One region of the Nonomuraea sp. NPDC050663 genome, then DNA from elsewhere that is predicted to be linked to it. Evidence: predicted binding sites of a transcription regulator. Region 1 holds the regulator's gene; each other region holds the start of a gene.
What was found. The regulator HrcA, encoded in region 1, represses chaperone genes, less so after heat shock. The targets are predictions, from matches to a motif close to TTGGCACTCTCNNNNNGAGAGTGCCAA.
Positions count from the first base shown of each region.

Region 1 (3,206 bases):
GTAGATGCGGCTCTCGCGCGCGACCCGCGCCCGCAGCCCCTCGACGGCGATGGACCCGGACGCGCTGCGCAGCGCCCCCTTCTGCGGCTGCGCGGCGGGGCGGACCAGTGTCACGGTCTTGCCCTCCAGCAGGAAGGCCGCGGGCGCCAGCGGGAAGAGCCGGCGTTTGCCGAAGCGGTCTTCGAGCGTGACGGCCTCCTTGTCGCAGGCCACGATCGCACCGCAGAACCCGCTCTCGGCGTCTTCGACCACCAGGTCGAGCTCGGCGGGAACCTGGGGGATCTTGCCCTTCATCGGCCGGCGCCAGTTTCCCGCGAGCACGTCTCCGTCGTAGCGACTCACATCCGGGACGGTAGCAAACGCCTGCGCGCGGCGCGCCGCCGTACGACCACCAAGATCGTGGTGGCGAGGCCGACGGCCAGGCCCGCGCCGCACAGGATCAGCATCACGCCGGTCCCCGACACGACACCCGCCAGCGGAGCGCCGATGCCGAACCGGGCGGCGCTCTGTTCCTGGCCGGCGGTGCACTGGAACTGGTAGTCGCCCGCCGACGGCACGGTGATCGTGCCCAGGCGCTCCCAGGTCAGCCCGTTGACGGTGATGGTCTGCGAGCCGCCGGCCCGCTCCAGCCTGGCCTCGCCGAGGCTCTTGCAGGAGTAGTCGGTGCTGGGCCCGCTGTAATACAGCACCGCCTCCTGCGCCGGGTCGAGGCGGACGGTGGCGGTCTCGCCGGCGACGAAGGTACGGCTCGGCGCCGCGTTGGTGATGCCGCTGACCACGCCGGAGAAGAACAGGCCCACCCCGACGGCCGCGCAGACGACGGCGATCGCCCACGCGCCGCCCACCCACCACAACGACGGGCGGATCCTGGGCGCGGGAGGCGGCGGCTGCTGCGCCCACTGCTGCGGCGGGCCGTACTGGGTCGGCGGATAGGGGTAGGAAGGCGGCTGTTGCGCGTACTGGGGCAGCCCCTGAGGCGGTGGGGAATACGGGCCGGGCTGCTGCCAGGGCGGGGGAGCAGGGGGCAGATCGTCCCTGGACACGCGCCTGGTCGGGTCGTCGGGCGGGGTCGGGGAGTCGGCTGTCATAGTCAGCAGTCTGACCTCCCCGCCGATCGTCCGCCACCTCGGGTTATCGCACCTTGCAGGCGAGAGCCGTACACTTGGCACTCGGGAACACAGAGTGCCAGATCTGACGTTTTCCGAAGAGCAACACAGGAGGTGAGCACGTGCTCGACGACAGGAAGCTCGCAGTGCTCCGCGCCATAGTCGAAGATTACGTGTCCACCAACGAACCGGTGGGCTCCAAGGCGCTGGCCGAGCGTCACAACCTCAACGTCTCCCCGGCCACGATCCGCAACGACATGGCGGTGCTGGAGGAGCAGGGCTACATCGCCCAGCCCCACACCAGCGCGGGCCGGGTGCCGACCGACAAGGGCTACCGGCTCTTCGTCGACCGGCTCTCGCAGGTCAAGCCGCTGTCGTCGGCCGAGCGCCGGGCCATCGAGACCTTCCTGGTGGGGGCGGTCGACCTCGACGACGTGGTCACCCGCACCGTGCGGCTGCTCGCGCAGCTGACCAGGCAGGTCGCCGTGGTGCAGTACCCCACCCTGACCCGTTCCACGGTCCGCCACGTCGAGCTGGTGCCGTTGAGCGAGCGCCGGGTCATGCTGGTGCTCATCACCAACACCGGCCGGGTCGAGCAGCGGGTCATCGAGCTGCACGAGGTCGCCGACGACGCGCGGATCGCGCACCTGCGCGCCGTGCTCAACGCCTGTCTCGACGGATGCGGTCTGGCCAGCGTCCCCGAGCTGGTGGCCGACCTGCCCGAGCGGGTCCCCGTCGAAGACCGGCCCATGGCGGCCACCATCCTCTCCGTCCTCCTGGAGACCCTGGTCGAACGGCATGACGAGAAGATCGTCTTCGCCGGTGCGGCCAACCTGGCGGGCGCCGACTTCAGCAGCGGGCTGCGCGACGTGCTGGAGGCCCTCGAAGAACAGGTCGTGCTCATGCGGCTGCTCGGCGAGACATCGCCCGACACGCCCGCGGCGCTGACCGTGCGCATCGGATCAGAAAACCCCTACAGCGGCCTCCGCGGCACATCCATCGTGGCTACCGGCTATGGTTCAGGCGACAGGCAGCTCGCCCGGCTGGGCGTTCTCGGCCCCACCCGCATGGACTATCCCGTCACGATGGGCGCCGTGCGCGCCGTGGCTCGCTACGTCAGCCAGATCCTGGCTGCTTCATAAGAGGTCGATAAGTGGCAAACAGCGACTACTACGCCACCCTCGGGGTACGGCGTGACGCCAGTCAGGACGAGATCAAGAAGGCCTACCGCCGTCTTGCCCGTGAGCTGCACCCTGACGTGAACCCGGACCCCACGACCCAGGAGCGGTTCAAGGAGATCACGCAGGCCTACGAGGTCCTGTCCGACCCGAACAAGCGCCAGATGTACGACCTGGGCGCCGACCCCTTCCAGGGCGCGGCGGCGGGCGCGGGCGGCTTCGGCGCCGGCTTCCCGTTCAGCGACATCATGGACGCCTTCTTCGGCACCGGCGGCGGCTCGCGCGGCCCCCGCTCGCGCGCCAGGCGCGGGCGCAACGCCACCATCCGGGTCGAGCTCGACCTGAAGGAGTCGGCGTTCGGCACCACCCGCGAGCTCCACGTCGACACCGCCGTGGTGTGCGAGGTCTGCTCCGGCGCGGGCACCGCCCCCGGCACCCACCCCGACACCTGCGACATGTGCAACGGGCGCGGCGAGATCCAGCAGGTCACCCGCTCCTTCCTGGGCCAGGTCATGACCTCGCGGCCGTGCCCCCAGTGCTCCGGATTCGGCAGCATCATCCGCCATCCGTGCCAGGAGTGCGCCGGCGACGGCCGGGTCCGCACCCGCCGTACGATCAAGGTCCGCATCCCCGCGGGCGTCGAGGACGGCACCCACATCCAGCTCGCCGGCGAGGGCGAGGTCGGCCCCGGCGGCGGCCCTCCCGGCGACCTGTTCCTCGAGATCGTCGAGCGGCCCCACGAGATCTTCGAACGCCGCGGCGACGACCTGCACTGCACCGTCCAGATCCCGATGACCGCGGCGGCGCTCGGCACCTCGCTCACCATCGAGACCCTCGACGGTCCCGAGGAGGTCGACGTACGGCCAGGCACGCAGTCCGGACAGGTGATCACCATGTACGGCCGCGGCGTGCAGCGGCTGTC
Region 1 is NZ_JBITGL010000002.1:251,881-255,086, forward strand. It holds gene ACIBH1_RS05800 (DUF3097 domain-containing protein) at 1-294, opposite strand, end outside; gene ACIBH1_RS05805 (hypothetical protein) at 339-1,088, opposite strand; gene hrcA (heat-inducible transcriptional repressor HrcA) at 1,229-2,248, shown strand; gene dnaJ (molecular chaperone DnaJ) at 2,260-3,206, shown strand, end outside.

Region 2 (3,206 bases), on a different contig from region 1:
GGGAGCTGGGCGATGTACTGCTCGATGGCGTTGTCCATGGCAGTGAGTCTGCCGACGCGCTCCACGGAGCGGCATCCGTGGAAACCACGGAACCTCAGCCGTCGCCCAGGGAGTGCAGGAGCTTGCGCAGGAGTCCGGCCAGCAGGTCCTGCTCGGCCGGGTCGAGGGCGGCGAGCATGCGCTGCTCGTTGTCGACGTGGCTGTAGACGATCTCGGTGGCCAGGCGGGCGCCCTCGTCGGTGAGGGTGACCAGGACCATGCGGCGGTTGCCCGGCGCCTGGGAGCGGGTGACGAGGCCGCGCTCGACCAGGCGGTCCATGCGATTGGTGAGCGTCGCGGGGCTGACGAGCATGGCCGCGGTGACGTCCTTCATGCACATGGTGTGCTCGGGGTTGCTGCGCAGGAGCGTCAGCAGGGAGTCGAACTCCCAGGGCTCCAGGTCGCGGGTGGCGAGGTGTTCCTTGATGCCGCGCTCCAGCAGGCGGGAGGCGCGGGAGAGGCGGCCGACCACGTGCATGGGGGTGACGTCCAGGTCGGGGAGGGCCTGGGCCCACTGGTCGCTGATGCCGTCGACTGCGTCACGCATGGTGCGACGATACCAAACATTTCGAGGTTGAACTTTTCGATGGGAAGGGCTAACGTCTGCGACGTCGAAAGATTCGATGTCGAAAGGTTGGGTCATGAAGATCTTGGTTGTGGGCGCGACGGGATACATCGGCTCGGTGGTGGCCGAGCGGCTGGCGGGACGCGGGCACCAGGTGGTGGCCCTCGTACGGCAGGCGGGCCGCGTGCCGTACGAGGAGCGGGTGGGGGATCTGGGTGACCCGGCGAGCCTTCCGTCGGAGGAGTTCGACGCGATCGTGCACGCCGGGCAGCTCACCGGCGACGAGCCGACCGACGTGGCCACGATCGGGAAGCTGGGCCGGGTGCACTACGTCAGCGGGGTCTGGGTCCTGGGCGACACCGAGGACGGCGCCGAGGACAGCCCCGTGAACCCGATCGCGATCGTCGGCTACCGGCCGACGGTGGAGCGGCTGGTGCTCGACGGCGGCGGCTCGGTGATCCGCCCCGGCGTGGTGCACGGGCGGGGACAGGGCATCCCCGCGCTGCTCAGGGCCTGGGCGGCCGAGCGTGGTCACGGCGTCTACGTGAGCGCGGACGGGCGGGTGCCGACCTGGTCGTTCGTGCACGTCGACGATCTGGTGGACCTGATTGTGGCCGCAGTGGAACATAAGGCTTCCGGTCAGGTGTTCCATGGGGTGAGCGAGGCGGTCTCCCTGGACGTGGTGGCCGGTGCGATCGCGCCGGATCCCCGGCCCTGGCCGGTCTCCGAGGCGGCCCAGGTCGTGGGCGCCGCGTTCGCCGAAGCGCTCGCGCTGAGCCAGCGTGTCAGCTCCGCGCGAACACGCACCACCCTCGGATGGCACCCGAACCGGCCTGGCATCCTGTCCGACCTGGAAGAAGGCTCGTACACGGCCTGAAGCCGTTCGTGTTGACTGTCAAGCCCCTCTTGCATATGTTTCCTGTTGGCACTCTCCCCTTGAGAGTGCCAATAAAGCGACGAGGCAGGTCTGACACCCGCGACGGCAGGCCGCTGGTCGCCTCTTCTAGATCAGTCAAATCTGAAGGGGAGGTCCGATCGTGACGACCGCCACCAAGGTTCCCGTTAAGCCGCTCGGCGACCGCATCGTGGTTCAGCCGCTTGAGGCTGAGCAGACGACCGCTTCCGGGCTTGTCATCCCTGACACCGCCAAGGAGAAGCCGCAGGAGGGCAAGGTCCTCGCTGTGGGCCCGGGCAACTGGGATGAGGACGGCGACAAGCGGATTCCGCTTGACGTCAAGGAGGGCGACATCGTCCTCTACAGCAAGTACGGCGGCACCGAGGTCAAGTACGGCGGCGAGGAGTACCTGGTGCTCTCCGCCCGCGACGTTCTCGCCATCATCGAGAAGTAAGTCGGATATGTCGGGCCCCGGGTCGCTCTAGCGCCCGGGGCTTTCGACGCCTGGAGAGGACTTATCTGCAATGCCGAAGATTCTGGAGTTCGACGAGGGCGCCCGCCGCGCACTTGAGCGGGGCGTCAACGCACTCGCGGACGCCGTCAAGGTGACCCTGGGCCCGCGCGGCCGCAACGTGGTCATCGACAAGAAGTTCGGTGCGCCGACCATCACCAACGACGGTGTCACCATCGCCCGCGAGATCGAGCTCGAGGGCCGCTACGAGAACCTCGGCGCCCAGCTCGCCAAGGAAGTCGCCACCAAGACCAACGACATCGCGGGTGACGGCACCACCACCGCGACCGTCCTGGCCCAGGCCATGGTCAAGGAAGGCCTGCGCAACGTCGCCGCCGGCGCCAACCCGATGGACCTCAAGCGGGGCATCGACAAGGCCGCCAAGAGCATCAGCGAGAAGCTGCTGGCCTCCGCCAAGCCGGTCGAGGACAAGAAGTCGATCGCCAGCGTCGCCACCATCTCCGCCCAGGACGCCAAGATCGGCGAGCTCATCGCCGAGGCGTTCGACAAGGTGGGCAAGGACGGCGTGCTGACCGTCGAAGAGTCCAACGCCATGGGCATGGAGCTCGAGTTCACCGAGGGCCTGCAGTTCGACAAGGGCTACCTGTCGGCCTACATGGTCACCGACCCCGACCGCATGGAGGCCGTCCTCGAGGACGCCTACATCCTGCTCACGCAGAGCAAGATCGGCTCCATCGCCGACTTCCTGCCGCTGCTGGAGAAGGTCGCCCAGACCAAGAAGCCGCTCGTCGTGGTGGCCGAGGACGTCGAGGGCGAGGCCCTGGCCGTCCTGGTGACCAACAAGATCCGCGGCACCTTCACCTCCGTCGCCGTCAAGGCGCCGGGCTTCGGCGACCGCCGCAAGGCGATGCTGCAGGACATGGCCATCCTCACCGGCGGCACCGTCGTCTCCGAGGAGATCGGCCTCAAGCTGGAGCACGTCGGCCTCGAGGTGCTGGGCACCGCCCGCCGTGTCGTCGTCACCAAGGACACCACGACCGTCGTCGACGGCGCCGGTGACGCCAAGGCGATCGAGGACCGCGTCCGCGAGATCAAGCTCGCCATCGAGCAGAGCGACTCCGACTGGGACCGCGAGAAGCTCCAGGAGCGCCTGGCCAAGCTCGCCGGCGGCGTGTGCGTGCTCCGTGTGGGCGCGGCCACCGAGGTCGAGCTCAAGGAGAAGAAGCACCGTCTCG
Region 2 is NZ_JBITGL010000001.1:260,951-264,156, forward strand. It holds gene ACIBH1_RS01415 (DUF1801 domain-containing protein) at 1-38, opposite strand, end outside; gene ACIBH1_RS01420 (MarR family winged helix-turn-helix transcriptional regulator) at 95-586, opposite strand; gene ACIBH1_RS01425 (NAD-dependent epimerase/dehydratase family protein) at 681-1,481, shown strand; gene groES (co-chaperone GroES) at 1,639-1,953, shown strand; gene groL (chaperonin GroEL) at 2,024-3,206, shown strand, end outside.
Region 2: a site for HrcA is predicted at 1,527-1,553, ahead of groES (co-chaperone GroES). Genes of this name have one in related genera too.

Region 3 (3,206 bases), on a different contig from region 1:
AAGGGCATCGGCTCGCGGCTCATCAAGGCGGCCGAGGAGCGTTTCGCGCGGTTCGGCGCCTTCCGCGCGGACGCCATGGTGCTGCACGACAACGACCTGGCCCGCCACGCGTGGAAGGCCGCCGGCTACGCCGTCCAGCCGGAGTGGGGCCGCTGGGTCAAGCCGCTGGCCCCGTGAGAACGCCGAAGGGCGGTTCCCCGCCGGGGAACCGCCCTTCAACGTGTCAGCTGGACTTAGAAGTCCATGTCTCCGCCGCCGGGCATGCCGCCAGGAGCAGCCGGGGTCTTCTCCGGCTTCTCGGCGATGACAGCCTCGGTGGTCAGGAACAGCGCCGCGATGGAGGCGGCGTTCTGCAGCGCGGAGCGCGTCACCTTCGCCGGGTCGATGATGCCCGAGTCGAACATGTTGACGTACTCGCCGGTCGCGGCGTTGAGGCCCTCACCCGGGGTCAGGTTGCGGACCTTCTCCACCACGACGCCGCCCTCGAGGCCGGCGTTGACGGCGATCTGCTTCAGCGGCTCCTCGAGAGCCTTGCGCACGATCGCGGCACCGGTGGCCTCGTCACCCTGGAGCTCGAGCTTGTCGAACGCCTTGGCGCCGGCCTGGATCAGCGCCACGCCACCGCCGGGGACGATGCCCTCCTCGACGGCCGCCTTCGCGTTGCGAACGGCGTCCTCGATGCGGTGCTTGCGCTCCTTGAGCTCGACCTCGGTCGCGGCACCCGCCTTGATGACGGCGACGCCACCGGCGAGCTTGGCCAGGCGCTCCTGGAGCTTCTCGCGGTCGTAGTCGGAGTCGGTGCGCTCGATCTCGTTGCGGATCTCGTTGACCCGGCCGGAGATCTGGTCGGCGTCACCGGCGCCGTCGACGATGGTGGTCTCGTCCTTGGTCACGACGACCTTGCGGGCGCGGCCCAGCAGGTCGAGCGTGGCGGACTCGAGCTTGAGGCCGACCTCCTCGGCGATGACCTGACCACCGGTGAGGGTGGCGATGTCGCCGAGCATGGCCTTGCGGCGGTCGCCGAAGCCGGGAGCCTTGACGGCGACCGACTTGAACAGGCCGCGGATCTTGTTGACGACCAGGGTGGCCAGAGCCTCGCCCTCGATGTCCTCAGCGATGATCAGCAGCGGCTTGCCCGACTGGACGACCTTGTCGAGCAGGGGCAGCAGGTCCTTGTTGGCCGAGACCTTGCTGTTGACGATCAGGATGTAGGGGTCCTCGAGGACGGCCTCCATCCGGTCGGGGTCGGTCACGAAGTAACCCGAGACGTAACCCTTGTCGAAGCGCATGCCCTCGGTGAGCTCGAGCTCGAGGCCGAAGGTGTTGCTCTCCTCGACGGTGATGACGCCTTCCTTGCCGACCTTGTCCATCGCCTCGGCGATGAGCGCGCCGATCTCGGGGTCGGCGGCGGAGATGGAGGCGGTCGAAGCGATCTGCTCCTTGGTCTCCACGTCCTTGGCCAGCTTGGAGAGCTCCTCGCTGACGCGCTCGACGGCGGCCTCGATGCCCTTCTTCAGGCCCATCGGGTTGGCGCCGGCGGCAACGTTGCGCAGACCCTCGCGTACGAGAGCCTGGGCGAGCACGGTGGCGGTGGTGGTGCCGTCACCCGCGACGTCGTCGGTCTTCTTGGCGACTTCCTTGACGAGCTCGGCCCCGATCTTCTCGTACGGGTCCTCGAGCTCGATCTCCTTGGCGATGGACACACCGTCGTTGGTGATCGTGGGGGCGCCCCACTTCTTCTCCAGAACGACGTTGCGGCCCTTCGGGCCAAGGGTCACCTTGACGGCGTCAGCGAGTTGGTTCATGCCGCGCTCGAGACCGCGCCGGGCGTCCTCGTCAAACGCGATCATCTTGGCTGCCATAAGGCTAGACCTCCCAGATGAGGGTGGCTTGCAAATGGGACCGAGCCGAAGCCCGCGACGGCATATAGGTCTGCAACTCCATGCGGCAGACCCCATCGTCCCGATCCGATTATTGGCACTCTAGTAGCTAGAGTGCCAACGACTGTTTAGCACTCTACCCGGTCGAGTGCAAGCCAGCGAACCAATGGCCCAGTTCAGCGGGTGTTCACCAGCTCGAGAATCTCCGGCCGGAGGAAGGCCTGCGCTTCGGCGTACGGCACGGCGACCCAGCGGATGTCGGCGCACTGGGGGATCTCTCCGCGCCAGCCCACCAGGACGTTGTCGGCGGTGAAGACCAGGGCCGAGGTCGGGACGAACCTGCAGGCGCCCTCGATGGGGTGCGTCGGCCTGCGGACGAGCTCGCCCAGCCGGGCGAGGCCGACCTTGAACAGCTGCCTGGGCGTGAACACCTGGCCGGTGGTGAGGTCGACGGTGATCCCGGCGGGGAACTTGAACGCCGCGCCGTGAGGGAAGACCGGGTCGCTGACGTCCATGGCTGCCGACAGGATCCGCGGACCCTTCAGCCCGATCTCGACGGTCAGCCCCTGGTTCATCTCGACGCCCTCGACGCCCTGCTTCTTGTAGCGCCGCGTGTAGCGGGCCTGCGCCTGCTCCAGGGGCGCGTGCAGGGCGCGGTTGACCGTCTCCTGGAGCACGGGGTCGGCCAGCCCGGACACGGTCAGATACTCCGCGCCCGCGGCCGAGTAGCCGGACACGCGCGGGCCGTCGCCCACGCGTTTGACCGTCACCTGGAGCTCGGCCGGTTTCTGCGCCGCCTTCTTCTTGACCGGGGTGCTGGGACCGAGCAGGTACGCCAGCACCGTGAACACGGCGGCGACCGCTACGACAGCAGGCAGGATCCACTTGGGCACGGCGTGGAACGCTAGCCCAATCCGTCACGTTTTGCCCACCGGGAAACGAATACGAGTGAAGGCCAAAGGCCGGGTCATGGAAAGTGGCCCGGCCCCTGAGCCCGGGAGGGGCGTTCGCATCACGCGAACCGCCGACTGTTGGTGTCAGACTGCCCGGACAGACTCGGCCTGGGGGCCCTTCTGTCCCTGCGTGATCTCGAACTCGACCCGCTGGCCCTGCTCGAGAGACCGATAGCCGTCCATCATGATCGCTGAGTAATGGACGAAGACATCCTTACCACCGTCTACCGCGATGAAGCCGTAGCCCTTGTCCGCGTTGAACCACTTGACGGTGCCCTGCGCCACTTCCGACTCCTCTAACTGGGCTCCGGACCTCGCCCATTCCTCTCGCGACATCCGGGGTCATACGGACTTAACACGAAATCAAGCCAGA
Region 3 is NZ_JBITGL010000011.1:30,296-33,501, reverse strand. It holds gene ACIBH1_RS30665 (GNAT family N-acetyltransferase) at 1-177, shown strand, start outside; gene groL (chaperonin GroEL) at 234-1,862, opposite strand; gene ACIBH1_RS30655 (hypothetical protein) at 2,057-2,773, opposite strand; gene ACIBH1_RS30650 (cold-shock protein) at 2,918-3,118, opposite strand.
Region 3: a site for HrcA is predicted at 1,975-2,001, ahead of groL (chaperonin GroEL). Genes of this name have one in related genera too.